4 regions of the Paenibacillus sp. FSL L8-0502 genome follow, and region 3 is predicted to be linked to each of the others. Evidence: riboswitches for the same ligand, from Rfam matches in the RefSeq annotation. Region 3 holds a riboswitch; each other region holds the start of a gene.
What was found. Region 3 has a riboswitch for cyclic di-AMP ahead of NSQ57_RS00535 (C40 family peptidase). Riboswitches for the same ligand answer to the same signal wherever they lie in the genome.
Positions count from the first base shown of each region.

Region 1: linked by a shared signal. The riboswitch ahead of NSQ57_RS00140 (3D domain-containing protein) and the one ahead of NSQ57_RS00535 (C40 family peptidase) in region 3 are both predicted to bind cyclic di-AMP.
Region 2: linked by a shared signal. The riboswitch ahead of NSQ57_RS19815 (TrkH family potassium uptake protein) and the one ahead of NSQ57_RS00535 (C40 family peptidase) in region 3 are both predicted to bind cyclic di-AMP.
Region 4: linked by a shared signal. The riboswitch ahead of NSQ57_RS06705 (hypothetical protein) and the one ahead of NSQ57_RS00535 (C40 family peptidase) in region 3 are both predicted to bind cyclic di-AMP.

Region 1 is NZ_CP151958.1:29,364-32,786, reverse strand. Features, by position in the region: gene rsmA (16S rRNA (adenine(1518)-N(6)/adenine(1519)-N(6))-dimethyltransferase RsmA) at 1-416, opposite strand, end outside; gene rnmV (ribonuclease M5) at 424-969, opposite strand; gene NSQ57_RS00140 (3D domain-containing protein) at 1,116-2,264, opposite strand; cyclic di-AMP (ydaO/yuaA leader) riboswitch at 2,536-2,818, opposite strand; gene NSQ57_RS00135 (TatD family hydrolase) at 3,020-3,423, opposite strand, start outside.
Region 2 is NZ_CP151958.1:4,540,585-4,544,007, reverse strand. Features, by position in the region: gene NSQ57_RS19820 (type II CAAX endopeptidase family protein) at 1-339, opposite strand, end outside; cyclic di-AMP (ydaO/yuaA leader) riboswitch at 601-754, shown strand; gene NSQ57_RS19815 (TrkH family potassium uptake protein) at 1,168-2,508, shown strand; gene NSQ57_RS19810 (TrkA family potassium uptake protein) at 2,527-3,204, shown strand; gene NSQ57_RS19805 (LysR family transcriptional regulator) at 3,210-3,423, opposite strand, start outside.
Region 3 is NZ_CP151958.1:133,540-136,962, reverse strand. Features, by position in the region: gene NSQ57_RS00540 (hypothetical protein) at 1-556, shown strand, start outside; cyclic di-AMP (ydaO/yuaA leader) riboswitch at 833-970, shown strand; gene NSQ57_RS00535 (C40 family peptidase) at 976-1,476, shown strand; gene NSQ57_RS00530 (GNAT family N-acetyltransferase) at 1,782-2,288, shown strand; gene NSQ57_RS00525 (4a-hydroxytetrahydrobiopterin dehydratase) at 2,367-2,666, opposite strand; gene NSQ57_RS00520 (hypothetical protein) at 2,784-3,077, opposite strand; gene motA (flagellar motor stator protein MotA) at 3,265-3,423, shown strand, end outside.
Region 4 is NZ_CP151958.1:1,493,061-1,496,483, forward strand. Features, by position in the region: tRNA gene NSQ57_RS06695 (tRNA-Leu) at 1-56, shown strand, start outside; gene NSQ57_RS06700 (glutathione peroxidase) at 203-688, opposite strand; cyclic di-AMP (ydaO/yuaA leader) riboswitch at 1,155-1,327, shown strand; gene NSQ57_RS06705 (hypothetical protein) at 1,443-1,838, shown strand; gene kdpA (potassium-transporting ATPase subunit KdpA) at 2,250-3,423, shown strand, end outside.

The sequences.
Region 1 (3,423 bases), 100 kb from region 3:
AGAATCGGTGTAGTAACGTAATACGGCAGATTAGCCACGACACTTACTTTACTCACGTCTGCAAAATCAGCTGCAAATACCTCGCGTAAATCCAGCTTCAGCACGTCTCCATGACGTACCTTCACATGCTCATAAGGGGCCAACACTTCTTCGAGAATTGGCAGTAGCCGCTGGTCAATCTCGACAGCGGTAACTACCTTGGCCGATTGCGCCAGCTTCTCAGTCAAAGCGCCAATCCCAGGACCAATCTCAAGTGCGCCCTTCGTCTCATCCAATCCGGCAGCATTCACAATCTTATTGAGAATATTTTGATCAATCAGGAAATTTTGTCCCAAACTCTTTTTGAACGAAAAACCGTGCCGTTGAATAATTTCCTTCGTACGCCGCGGTGTTGCTATATCTTGAATCCCTGTCATACGAATATCACAATCCTTCACTTTCAATTTGTGCCAGCGCTCCGGCAAATTCCTCGCGGCTGATCTGAAATACAGAGAGCCGTTTATGTAGCTGCTTTCCGTTACAATAACCAATACCCAGCACATTCCCTAAGGCCATACGGCGTGCAGCAGCATTGGGGTGGGTGATAAGTCCAGCATCAATCAGGTCCGCCCACTCAATCAGCGGGTCGGCGCCTTCTACTGTCGTATGAACCCGTGCGAGAGCGTGTCTGATCGCTTCCGGTGAGGCATTCTCCACACCAATATCTCCTTTGCGCGTCGCTTCTGCCTCGGGTATAAAGGCCTGCTTGCAGCCGGGTACCTTGGAAGCGATAATCTTACGGATGCGCTCCCCTGCATGATCGGGATCGGTTAAAATGATGACCCCCCGCCGCTCCTGCGCCAATGCAATTTTACGCAGCGTCATTTTATTAATGGCTGAGCCGCCAGTTTCTATTGTATCCGCTTCAACAGCGCGGCGAATGGCCACCGTATCATCCCGGCCCTCTACCACGATCACTTCCTTGATCATTTGCATTTCCCTCCACTGCTACACAGCAAGCTATATTTATCTTTCCCTGCTTTTGAAAACAAAATAAGAAGAGGATATCCTCTTCTTAGCATGGCATAACTATGTTGTTAATACTATCGCATTGCCCTCAACATACACAACCTGTTTTAGTTGATTTCAGGCTTTACCGGTCCGATAACATATACGGTTTTACCGTGCTTACGACCAAATTGGTTGGCTCGGCTCAAACTCTCATAATACACATCGATTTTGTGGCCTTTAATCGCGCCACCGGTATCCTCCGCACGGCGGAAGCCCACCCCTTCGATATACACCCACCAGCCGATTGGAATTATACTCGGATCGACAGCGATGGTGCGGCCTTCCGTCACGCGCGTGCCGGATGCAGTACGTGTACCGATACCTGGCTCCTGTGAGGAATACGCCGTCATGGAGACATTTTGTAAAACTTTGCTATATTTAAAATTGACGCCTGCTTTACGGACAGCACTGCCCGAACTAACCGTTGTTGTCTTAACCGCATCATTGGGACCGACGGAAGCAGCAAGAACGACCGGCTTTTTCTTCGTTCCTACCGCAATAACCTTATCCACACGGTTCTGTGCAACTTCCTTGTTAACCAGCTGTTTGGATACCAACTTTCCATCATGATATACCTTTTGAACGTGCTGGACTACCACACCCGATTTGCCGCTTTGAATGACCCGATTATCGCCTTTATAAAGACTCGGATCGGCCGTTTTGATGACCTGATAAGGCACCTGTTTTTTCTGTTCGACCTGCTGTTTCTTCACACGGACGATTTTTATGTCCATGTTAGACGAAACAGAGGCATCCAACGCAGGATAAACTTTATCCGTTGACGATAATTTATAGCCCGAGGTACGAATGGCACCTTCTACTGTATTTTCTGTTGTGTACAGCTTTTTCGTCTCATTGCCTGAAGATACTTTAACTTGATTGGCACGTTTAATGACTACGCGGTCCCCATCCTGTACTGCTCCATTTAGCGGCATAGAAATTGTATCATGCGGCTGAAGTGAAATGGAATGCTCGCTCAGCAAATCTTGAAGCTTGGATTCCCGGGTTTCTACCGCAGATGCCTTGCCATCAATGACAAAAAAGACTTGTTTTTTAGATTGCGTGTACATCAGAATTGAAATCATAATCGTTAGCGCGATTAGAAAAATAGCAACCAAAGCAGCCTGGCGCACATTCTCTTGCTTCCAACGCAATACGTAAGACATGCTGGATGAGCGTGACTCATGGGTCTCCTCTTTTTGGAAAATGCCCATTTCCTCCGTCCTCCTTACATAGCCCGCCGTCTGGAGTAAGACATAGTTGAGATTTGACGTGACTATAACAGATTTTCTACAAGACAAGCCCAAACTGCGACTGTCCTGCACCATGTACCCGTCTTCGCGGCATGCTGTCCTCCCCTGTTTAACCACAGTATGATGACAGATTTTCTTTTATTCACAACAAAAAAAGCCAAAGAAAGAGACTAGAGAGCTCTTTCGTGGCTTCCGGCATGTGTGAATATGCGGGAAAACTCATGCACGAGATGGCTTCTCTCTTGTTACGCTTACGGGGTTAGCTGTCGGGTTCGGACGTAGAGAGTCGCCCTAGCTTGGGTCAACCGCTCATGGCGGTCGCCTTCACATTCACCCCGAAGACCCAGAAAGAAATCGAAATACGGCTCCTCCACCTGTTCAATCCCATCCGGGAAAAGAAATTAGGTCGAGCCGGCTGGCGGAAGGGACGTTCCCTTCTTGCACATACGCCGGACGTACTGTAAGCCATATCGGTTCCCCCGTTCCCTGTAAAAGGGACTCAGCGAGACTGGTTCATGAAATGACTTGTTGATGTTTACATTCAAACAACAATTCACTGAAAAGATGATATCCTGTTTCTATGCATGTTGTAAAGCAGGTTTCAAGTACATTTTTCAAAATATTCGGTTAAAATATTGTAATATTCTCGAGTTTCCTGCAACAAATTCATGATTAGCTTCGTCTATCTCTTTATTTTGATCGATTTCTTCGCTTTTTTATTGAATGTCAAATCGTTCCAAGGCATTTTGGGTCGTTATTGACACTAATTCCTCCACTGTAATCCCCTTAATTTGGGCTGCAGCCTCTGCTACCAGTCTCACATGCGCAGACTCATTTCGCTTCCCGCGAAACGGATGCGGCGTCAGGTAGGGCGCGTCCGTTTCAATGAGCAGACGGTCCAGTGGCACCTGTGCCAGCACCTCTTTTGGCTGCTTGGCATTTTTAAACGTAATAGGACCACCGAAGGAAAGGTGAAATCCCATATCCAGCACCATTTGGGCTGTCTCCCAGCTCCCAGAAAAGGAGTGCATGACTCCGCCAATCTCACTCGCTTTTTCCTCACGCAAAATCTTAACAATATCTTCATGGGCATCCCGGTTATGAATAACAATGGGCATTT
Region 2 (3,423 bases), 1.4 Mb from region 3:
TTCGTAAGGGTAATTTTTCTTCCATGTACGGTCGTACTGTTGAAGCAGTTTTTCTCTAGATAAATAACCGTACAAATCTGTTTCGGCCTGATAGGTCACCAGAGGCTTCTCTGGCTGTGATTCAGTATATCCCAGCTCGGAGCGGGCGAAGTCCAATGCGTGTATAACCGCTTCTTGTTTGCTGATGACCTTTGCATTCATTACTGATTCTGGACTTGGATTGCTAAGCGAGGGAATAAGCAATTGAAAGATAAAAAAGCAAATCAGGCCAATCCCGCCCAGCAAGCCTAATTTTTTGAAGTTGGCCGTGAGCACGACCGGTTTCCCGATAGGATTCATAAGTTTCCTCCTTAATCTGTAAATAAGAACATCCATTAAAGATATCATACTGCACAGGTTCCCGCCAACAGACCAGCGATATTCATGAAAATAGAGTGAAAGCACTTTAAAGTTCCAATAAAATAAGATAAGCTGCGATTAAACGATGCCCATTCGCAAAATAAAGCCAATTTCACGTTTTTTCGACGAAATCGGTTTTGTGATCTGGATATAGAAGGATTATAATCTTGAGGCAATGCCTATAAAATACATAGGTAATGATATACAGTTGAGCCGAATTTCTATGGGAAAACGGGGGAACCATGTTACTGGGGTGAATTTTACAGCCGATCACTGGTGGATCGGAAGTGTAAATAGGGCATACTGTGCTGCCCGAATCCGTCAGCTAACCTCGTAGGCTATGAGCAGGAACCAAGTCAGGCACTCGGTTTTCCGGTGTCTTTTTTTGTGCGTATAAAAGTGTTTGGATTGGTTAGATAGACCGCTGCGGGTGCAGATTATTCTTCCGATTGCTGTTATCCCCGGATTTTTTGATTGTATATCCCCTTTAATGGTTAAAATCCGGAGATAAAGGCAAACGCTTCGCTTCTTCAGAACAATTCTGCCCCCTTCGCTACTGCCCGCCAATAGCATAGGGGGCCGAGTAGTGCTTGACATGCATTCTTCCTGTATTCAGGGAATGCTAATTATAGTTAACTAAGGTTTGGAAAAATCAAAAAATTCAGGGGCAACGACGATCGGAAGATCAAATGGAACGCGTAGCGAGCTTACACCGTATTAAATCACTGTTTTTATAGTTTTAAGGATTAGGAGAGAAGTGATGAATAGATGAATCCCAATGCAAGCTGGCTCCGGCTTTCTCCACCGCAGATATTCGTTGCGGGCTTTGCCATTATCATTCTAATAGGTAGTTTATTGTTAATGCTGCCGATCTCCAATACAACAGGAAAGCCACTTGCGTTTATAGACGCTTTGTTTACTGCCGCTTCCGCGACCTGTGTTACAGGGCTTGTCGTAAAGGATACGGGGACCTTTTTTACAACCTTTGGTCAAGTTGTTATCGTGGCGCTCATTCAGATCGGCGGCCTAGGCTTTATGACCATGGCTACCTTGATTGCACTGGTGTTCAAGCGTCGGATTTCCCTGCGGGAGCGTCTCATTTTGCAGGAAGCGATGAATCAGACTTCTGTAGAGGGAATTGTCGGGTTAATCCGTAAGGTATTACTGTACTCACTGGTTATTGAAGGCGTATGCGCTACGATATTCTCGGTTCGCTGGTCCTTTGATATGCCCGTAGGCAGGGCGATTTATTTTGGAATCTGGCATGCCATCTCCATGTTTAACAATGCTGGTTTTGATTTATTCGGTGAATTTCGCAGCTTGACAGGTTATGTATATGATCCGATTGTTAATTTTACAGCCATGTTTTTGATTATTTTAGGCGGCATTGGTTTTGTAGTGATGTCAGACCTGGCAGAATATCGCAAGCGCAAGAGACTGTCCTTGCATACCAAGGTGGTACTCAGCATGACGGGCGCTATGATTGTAGTCGGCACGCTCGTGATTTTTGTATTTGAGTTTACGAATCCGAAGACTCTCGGCTCGCTTGATTGGGGTGGTAAGCTATTGGGATCTTTATTCCAGTCCGTTACTCCCCGTACCGCAGGTGCCAATACCTTGGACATTGCAGGCTTGCGGCAGGCTACGCAGTTTTTTATCATCATACTCATGTTTATCGGGGCTTCTCCTGGCTCTACTGGAGGCGGGATTAAGACCACAACATTCGCCCTGCTCATTGGAGCGGTGATTTCGATGCTGCGGGGGCGGGAAGATATTGTACTGTTCAAGTACCGACTTGCGCAGGGACGAATTTACAAGGCTTTGACCATTACACTGCTGGGGTTGCTGTTCGTGATCGGGGTGACGATGATTTTGTCGGCAACCGAAGATCATCATTTTCTGATGATCTTGTTCGAGACGGTATCTGCGTTTGGTACGGTGGGGCTGTCGATGGGGCTTACACCTGATTTGACAGTCATAGGCAAGCTGGTGATTACCCTGACGATGTTTGCAGGTAGACTGGGGCCACTCACGCTAGCTTATGCACTGGGGCCGAAAAAGGGTAAAGAATTATATCGTCATCCGGAAGGTAAAATGATTATAGGATAAGGGAGTTTTCGAGTAGATATGAAGACGCAGCAGTTTGTAGTTATTGGCTTGGGGCGGTTTGGCTCAAGCCTGGCTTTGCAATTGGTGGATATGGGGTGCGAGGTGCTAGGCATTGACCGGAATGAGGATGTTGTGGACAGTATGAGTGAGATGTTGACACATACTGTCGTGGCGGACGCTACCGATGAAGACTCGTTGCGATCACTGGGCATCCGTAATTTCGATTGTGGCATTGTTGCTATTGGTGATGACATTCAGGTAAGCATCCTCACCGCCATTTTGCTGAAGGAGCTGGGTGTGAAAAAAGTCGTAGCCAAAGCCATATCTGTGCTGCACGGGCGTGCGTTAGAAAAGCTCGGTGTGGACCGGATTATTTATCCAGAACGGGATATGGGTATCCGGGTGGCTCACCAGCTAGTCACGCCTAATTTGCTCGATTATTTGGAGTTGTCTAAGGAATATAGTATTGTGGAACTCAATGTACCTGCATGTCTGAATGGCAAAACGCTAGCAGAGCTAAATGCCCGTACCCGCTTTGGTTGTAGCGTCGTGGCGCTTCATACGGCGAATGGTATCCTGATCGCACCGACGGCTATGGATCGATTAAAAGCCGACGATATTATGGTCATCATCGGCTCGAATGATAATATCGGCCGCTTTGAGGATGAGGTTGTTAATGTTAATGAAGAGGGCTAAACCCTTTACACCATACGGTAGCCTGCAAACGACGCACGTGTCTCGCTAATCCAGCGTCGTGCTGTCGGACCGAGATCGGTCGTCTCCGAGTAAATGAGGGAGGTCGTTCGGCGTGTCTCCTTCAAATCGGGCAAGTACAGTGCAGTGAGTCCATTATCCCGTAATAGTTCGCTGCGCAAATAGGATTTGGGTAGCAAGGCAGAAGCCTTACAGGTTGGA
Region 3 (3,423 bases):
GATCACTCCCTTCATTAGAGCCGGAATATATCAAAGCCTGCATACCGATGCGACTGAGCCGCAAAGCCTGTCCTTTTTCAAAGGTATGAAACGCCATGGCATGTCGTCGCTGTTGTATTACATCATCGAGTTGGGACTGCTGCTGATTCCCGCCTTTTGGGTAGTACCGAGACTCTACCCTATTGTAGCAGGTACGCTTCAATCTCCCTCTTACCTGCTGCACTTGTTGCCCTATGCCATGGGATGGATGGCATACGGATGGTTCATTCGGCAGTGCATCCTGTATATGCAACTAGGCACTGTCGGTGGTCACGCCATACTATCGTCCCTGCTCGCCTTCTTTCGCCAGCTTCTCCCAGCTGTCGGTATATCCCTTTTGCTCGGTGCTTGTGTGCTGCTGGTCTTCGGTCTATTTGGCACCGTGGCGATGATTTGGACTGGCATGCTCGCGCTCATTCTCCAACAATCGTATCATTTTGTTACTAGTCTGGTCAGGCTGTGGCATATCAGTTCGCAGTACAGACTATGGCATACCGATATCTCCAGTAGAAGCTAAGCCCTTCCTTTATGTTAATCACTTCATTTCCGTCTGTCGAAAAAACTTTATGCATAACCGCGCAAACGGCACATAACTGAATACTGTTAACAAGATCTGTTCCTGGGACATTAGGAGCAGATTTTTTTTGTAACTTTTTGCAATGAAACATTTGCCAAAGCCAGCCGACTTTGTTACAATAATCGCAGTGAACTGATAGTAACAACTTTGTAATCTTTATTGTAACCTTTATCTCAAAAATATCGTTATTGTGAATACTGCTCTCCAAGGTGCACATCTTAAGTAAAGCCTAATTCCTGGCACCTAGGAAGCGGGGGAACCAGTTTGGGTGAATTGATCTCGCAACAGAGTGGTCATAGGGGAACCTTCTACCGAATCCTTAAGCTAACCTCGCAGGCATTGGAAGGGGTATATTTTTTTTGAAGAAGAAGCTAACGATCGCAGCTATGAGTCTTGCCATTGCCTTTACATCTTTTACATTCGGTGGCGGCAGTGCATTTGCAGACTCCAAGATGGACCAGGTCATCCAAGATGCCAAAGGAACGAACTACAGAAGCGGAGGCACTACACTCGAGGGATTCGATTGCTCCGGCTTCACAATGTATGTATTCAACAAACTGGGAATTAAACTTCCGCATCAATCTGGATCACAATTCAAAATGGGATCTTCTGTATCCCGCGATGAAATGAGGCCTGGGGACCTGGTGTTCTTCAACACCACAGGAAGAGGCATTTCCCATGTAGGTATCTTCGTAGGTGAAGGGAAATTTGCCCACTCCTCGACTTCACGTGGTGTAGTAGTTAGCTCACTGAACGAAAATTATTACGCTAACCGCTATGTCGGTGCAAAAAGAATTATGAGCACAGACGCTTACCATTCTGTAGCTTCAGATATTCCTGATGACGATAACGTAGAATAACTAACGCACAGCAAGCTAACCCTAGCCGCAATTTGATTCTGGCCGGAATCGAATTGCGGTTTTTTATGTCCACAACATCAGCAATGATTATCTTTACTGACGAACTGACACCTCAAAAGGTTTCAATTTTAGCGAACATCGTCGGTTTTACCGTCACCGCTGGGGGAGCATATGAGCAGTAATTCCTTCTTATTGAATGTATACCCGACTTAGGTATGAAATAAACACGCTTGCCATTCCCCTGCAACTTGTCTACAATCTGTTGTTAATGATTGAAGTACCTGTGTAAAAGGAGGATGGAACACATGCCGGCCTCAATATCCAACTATCGGATCGTACCGATGGACGAGCATCAAGCGGCTGCAATCTGTGAGTGGCGCTATGATCCACCTTATAACATATACGGTTGGCTCCCCTGGGAACAAATGAAGGCGCTTGAAGTCGAATTTGGGAGTCCCACGCTTCGCCAAGAGCAATATGTTGCCGTACTGGATGAAGAGAACAAGCTGACAGGATTTGCTCAATATTTTCCTATGATCGGTGTGACCCGGCTAGGTCTTGGAATGCACCCTGACAGATGCGGACATGGCAAAGGATCAGATTTTGTCCGTGCCATTGCAGAGGAAGCCCAACGACGCAACCCGAAGAATGAAATTGATCTAGAGGTGCTCACTTGGAATGGGCGCGCTATTCGGGCCTACAAGGCGGCTGGATTTGAGCTTACAGATACCTATGAACGCCAGACTCCCGATGGCAAAAAACCGTTTTATTGTATGGTATATCGTCCAGACCACCCAACCCAGGTTCTATGATAAAAGCGCCTTCGGCATACAACCACGATGTTGTATAGCGAAGGCGCTTTTATCATCATACGACAGATCATTACAAGCTCAATGACTGCTACGCATTTTTTCAAAAGCTTCATTATATTGTTGGGCTTCCTTAATATCCACGGCCATAATACCGCCATCGTCCCAAGAGGTCAAACGCAGAGTCACGGTCTTGTAATCAATCGTAATAAATGGATGATGATTGAATGCTTCAGATATAGCGGCAACTTCATCCACGAATGCAATCCCTTTCATAAAACTGGAAAAATTATATTTCCGAACGATCCAACGTCCTTCCTCCAGCTCCCAGCCCTCCAGTTTCTCCAGATGTGCTTCAATCTCTTCTTGTGTAAAAGGCATGTTACGAACTCCTCCCCGTTTATACGGAAGCCTTTCGACCGCTTAAATACGGCCAAAACTACGATATATTGGTGTACATATTACCACGGCCCCGTTGATAAATCCATAAGACGGACCTCAAATCAAAGGGACTGACGTAAGCTCCTCGTCCCCAATCAGTACATAGATACGATGCTGCTCCGGCTCATAGATCACAACGCCACTCCCTACAGTGATTGTGGGCTCTGTACCCAGTGCATAAAATAAGTCTTCTGCCAAAGCTTCATTGACTTCCTGACGTCCCGCCGGGTCCAGCCTGTCCCAATCTTCTGCTTCCATCTCAAAAAATTCATAGCTATCTGGGATGCGCCCCACAGCCTCTGTCAAATCGTTCAAAATTTGTTCATACTCACGTCCATGCTTTACTCCCATGCCATTTCCTCCAATGGTTCCGCCATTCAATACATAATCACCTTATTATACCGGAAATTCGCACTTAACAAAAAAGAGAGTTTTGTCGATAAATACTATAATCCGTCTTGTAATGACGCGCTTGGGGCAAGGACGACCCCGGCGGCATGAAAGGATTCAAAATCTATTCTCATGGATGAGGTGTATCATGCAAATTTCAACCATTATCGGACTTGTGCTCGGGATTTTGTCACTGGTCGTCGGGATGATCTTAAAAGGCGCTCCGGTCGTCAATCTGGTCAATAATCCCGCTGCTTACATGATTATTTTCGTCGGAACGGCAGCGAGTATATTTATGGCCTTCCCG
Region 4 (3,423 bases), 1.4 Mb from region 3:
TATCTTGAGGGGGTAGTGGGCGTACGCCCGTGGAGGTTCGAGTCCTCTCGACCGCATTATATGCAAGACCTAGTTAAAAAAGCATCCTGACACGGTTTACGTGAAAGGATGCTTTTTTTTGTTAAGTATTTTTCGTTATATTCTTTAGCCACGGAAGCCACGGTTGCAACAGGTCGTTTATTAACTGTGATAATGAAGAATGTCAGTTTTGCTGCAAAAGCTTCTCTATATCTCCCGCCAGCTTATCTGGAGTGGTTTGCGGTGCATAGCGCTTAAATACGTTACCTTCTCTTGTAATTAAGAATTTAGTAAAATTCCATTTGATCGCTTTGGACCCTAATACCCCCGGAGCTGTTTGGGTCAGGTAGCGAAATAAGGGGTGTGCTTGATCGCCATTGACATCTGTCTTGGCGAACATCGGAAAGGTGACACCATAATTGATCTGGCAAAACTCGGAGATCTCCTCACTGGAACCTGGCTCTTGTTTGGCAAACTGGTTGCTGGGAAATCCCAAAATTTCGAGCCCCTGTTCATGATACTGGTCATATAGCTCTTGTAGCGCTTTGTATTGGGGGGTTAACCCACATTTGCTGGCAGTGTTCACGATAAGCAGAACGTTCCCTTCAAATGTGGATAACGGAATTTGTTTCCCTTGCAGGGTTTGCGCATCATATTCATAAACGGTCATAGCATCTCTCCTCATTCAATATTCAGCAATTAAATTTTAGACAATTTAAAGAAGGGTTGCAAGCCTGGAAAAGCTGTATAAAGCCTTCAGGCGCTGTAAAATCGTATTTTGCTCAAAACAGTAAATCGCACCGCAAATGGAGCGAATTAAGGTGTTTCTTCTTATAAAAGCGGGTTCAATCGGTGTTTAGCTGGTACATATAGCGTATTTTCTTCTCTTTTTACAAAAAAAGGCCAATAACGCTTTACCCTACGCCAATATTGACATGCTTGTCATTTTCAAAAAGGGATGAAAAACAGAGATTAAAGGAGATGTGAGAAGCATAGTTGCATTGTAAGCGTTATTATTAATCTTCTATGCTCTAAAGCCCGATTTATAACCCTGCAGTTGAGCTTTACAGTCTTCCATGCGCGGGTGTATGATTCAAGACGTAATTTCAAATTAACTTGAATGAAGCAACAACGAAATGTCTATAGCGCTGAATTTTGCAGTTGCAAAAACGGGGGAACCAATCGAGACTGTACGGCTTCGGAAGCCGTGTGTCTCATGGGGTGAATTTTCCGGTCAAGTGCCAGAAATAGGGCGACTCTCACGTCCGAATCCGACAGCTAACCTCGTAAGCGTACAGGGAGAGGCAACAAACCGCCGTGTGCAGCCATGGTTTATTTTATCATGGATATGTCAGAAGCCGGAGGAAAGCCTTTTTCCTTCGGCTTCTTTTTGTTGTCTTTTTATACCGGGAGAGGAGCTACTGATGGAAGGTCGGTTAATTATTGTCACTGCACCGAATGAAGCGGGCAGAAGTTTTGTGAAATTGCTTATTTTCAAAAAATTGGCGTTTGCAGTTCTCACGAATAGCGCCCAGGAGGAACGACAGCTCAAAAAAATGGGTGTGGAGCACATTGTCCGCATCAATACCATGCAAGCGGGAAAATGGAATTTTCCAAAAAAAGAAATTGGTAGTGTGTATTTGTTCGAGAACAGCTTGAATCTGACTTGCCGTTTCCTGCAAATATGTCGACCACTAACATCGGAATCGATCTATGTTATTACACACGGCTGTAATCCACAAGGAATTTATCGGGGATTGGGAGCGGACCATGTGATCTACACATTGAACGGAGAGGTGGGTTTTCTGCTGAACGGATAAGCACTTATGACATAGTTGTTTTATGATTTTATGATGGAATAAGAATGACGATCTGAGGATCGATACGGAGGGTATAAACATGATGGATATATACATGCTGCTCGTCATGGCTGTGAGTTATGGAGTGATACTGCTGTTTGTACGCTGGTGTGATGCGCAGACCTCTAAAGGAGGACGAAGAGGATGATCGTTATACTCGGGCTTACGGCTATTGTGTTTATGTATTTAATCTACGCACTCCTGAACCCTGAAAAGTTCTAGTCACTTGTAGGGATAGAGCGGGCGGGAACAACAGATCTGAGCATTAAAGCATCATTGGTAGCAGGTTTTCGCAAACGTGTGCACTTCATAGATGGTCTGAATCGGGTCTGTTGTTCCAAACGCAGGAGCATTTTGAAGGAGGAATAGAGGATGGAGCTGCTTCAAATTGGAATTGTGATCGTTATATTGCTGCTCTTGGTAAAGCCAATGGGGACATATATGTATCATGTATTCTCGAATGAACCGAATCGGACGGATCGGATTTTTGGCAGAACAGAAAAGCTGATTTATAAGGTAGTAGGCTTGAAGAAAGTGGAGAGCATGCGTTGGACTACGTATGTTATGAGTTTCATTGCTACGAACGCCGTGCTTGTGGCAATCAGCTACTTGCTGTTGCGTTTACAGGGAATGCTTCCCGGTAATCCGGCTGGAAACAGTAATATGGAAGCATCACTAGCTTTTAATACGGTAATCAGCTTTATGACGAATACGAATCTCCAACATTATAGCGGAGAAAGCGCGCTTACGTATCTGACACAGATGGCGTTCGTCACGATGATGATGTTCACTTCGGCTGCTTCCGGTTTTGCGGTTGCTGCGGCTTTTATGAGAGGATTGACGCGGCGCGGTGAAGGGATGGGCAATTTCTTTCAAGATTTTATTAAAGCCATTATAAGGATTTTCCTGCCGCTGGCCTTTGTGCTTACGCTGGTGCTGGTTGGATTGAAGGTACCGCAGACGCTGCAGCCTACGGCGGATCTTACGACGCTGAGCGGAACACAACAGCAAATTTCTATGGGACCTATTGCTTCTCTGGAGTCCATCAAGCATTTGGGGACGAACGGGGGCGGTTATGCGGGGGCTAACTCTGCGCATCCTTTTGAAAATCCAGGTCCTTGGACGAACGTGCTGGAAATTTTGGCAATGTGGGTAATGCCGGCTTCGTTGCCGTATACCTTTGGATTGTTTGCCCGTAATCGTAAGCAGGGCTGGATTATTTTTAGCTCCATGATGGTATTGTTTCTAATTTTTCTATCCATTACGTATGTGTCTGAGAAGACAGGTAATCCGTTAATCCAGACACTGGGTGTGGATGCTTCTCAGGGAAGCATGGAAGGGAAAGAGGTTCGTTTCGGTATTGGACAATCGGCTTTATTCACTGCGGTCACAACAGCGGCAACGACAGGTTCGGTCAATAATATGCATGATACACTAACCCCGCTAGGTGGCATGGCTGCTTTGGGAGAAATGATGCTAAACGTCATTTTTGGCGGCAAGGGTGTCGGGCTGATGAATATGCTGATGTATGCGATTCTGGGTGTGT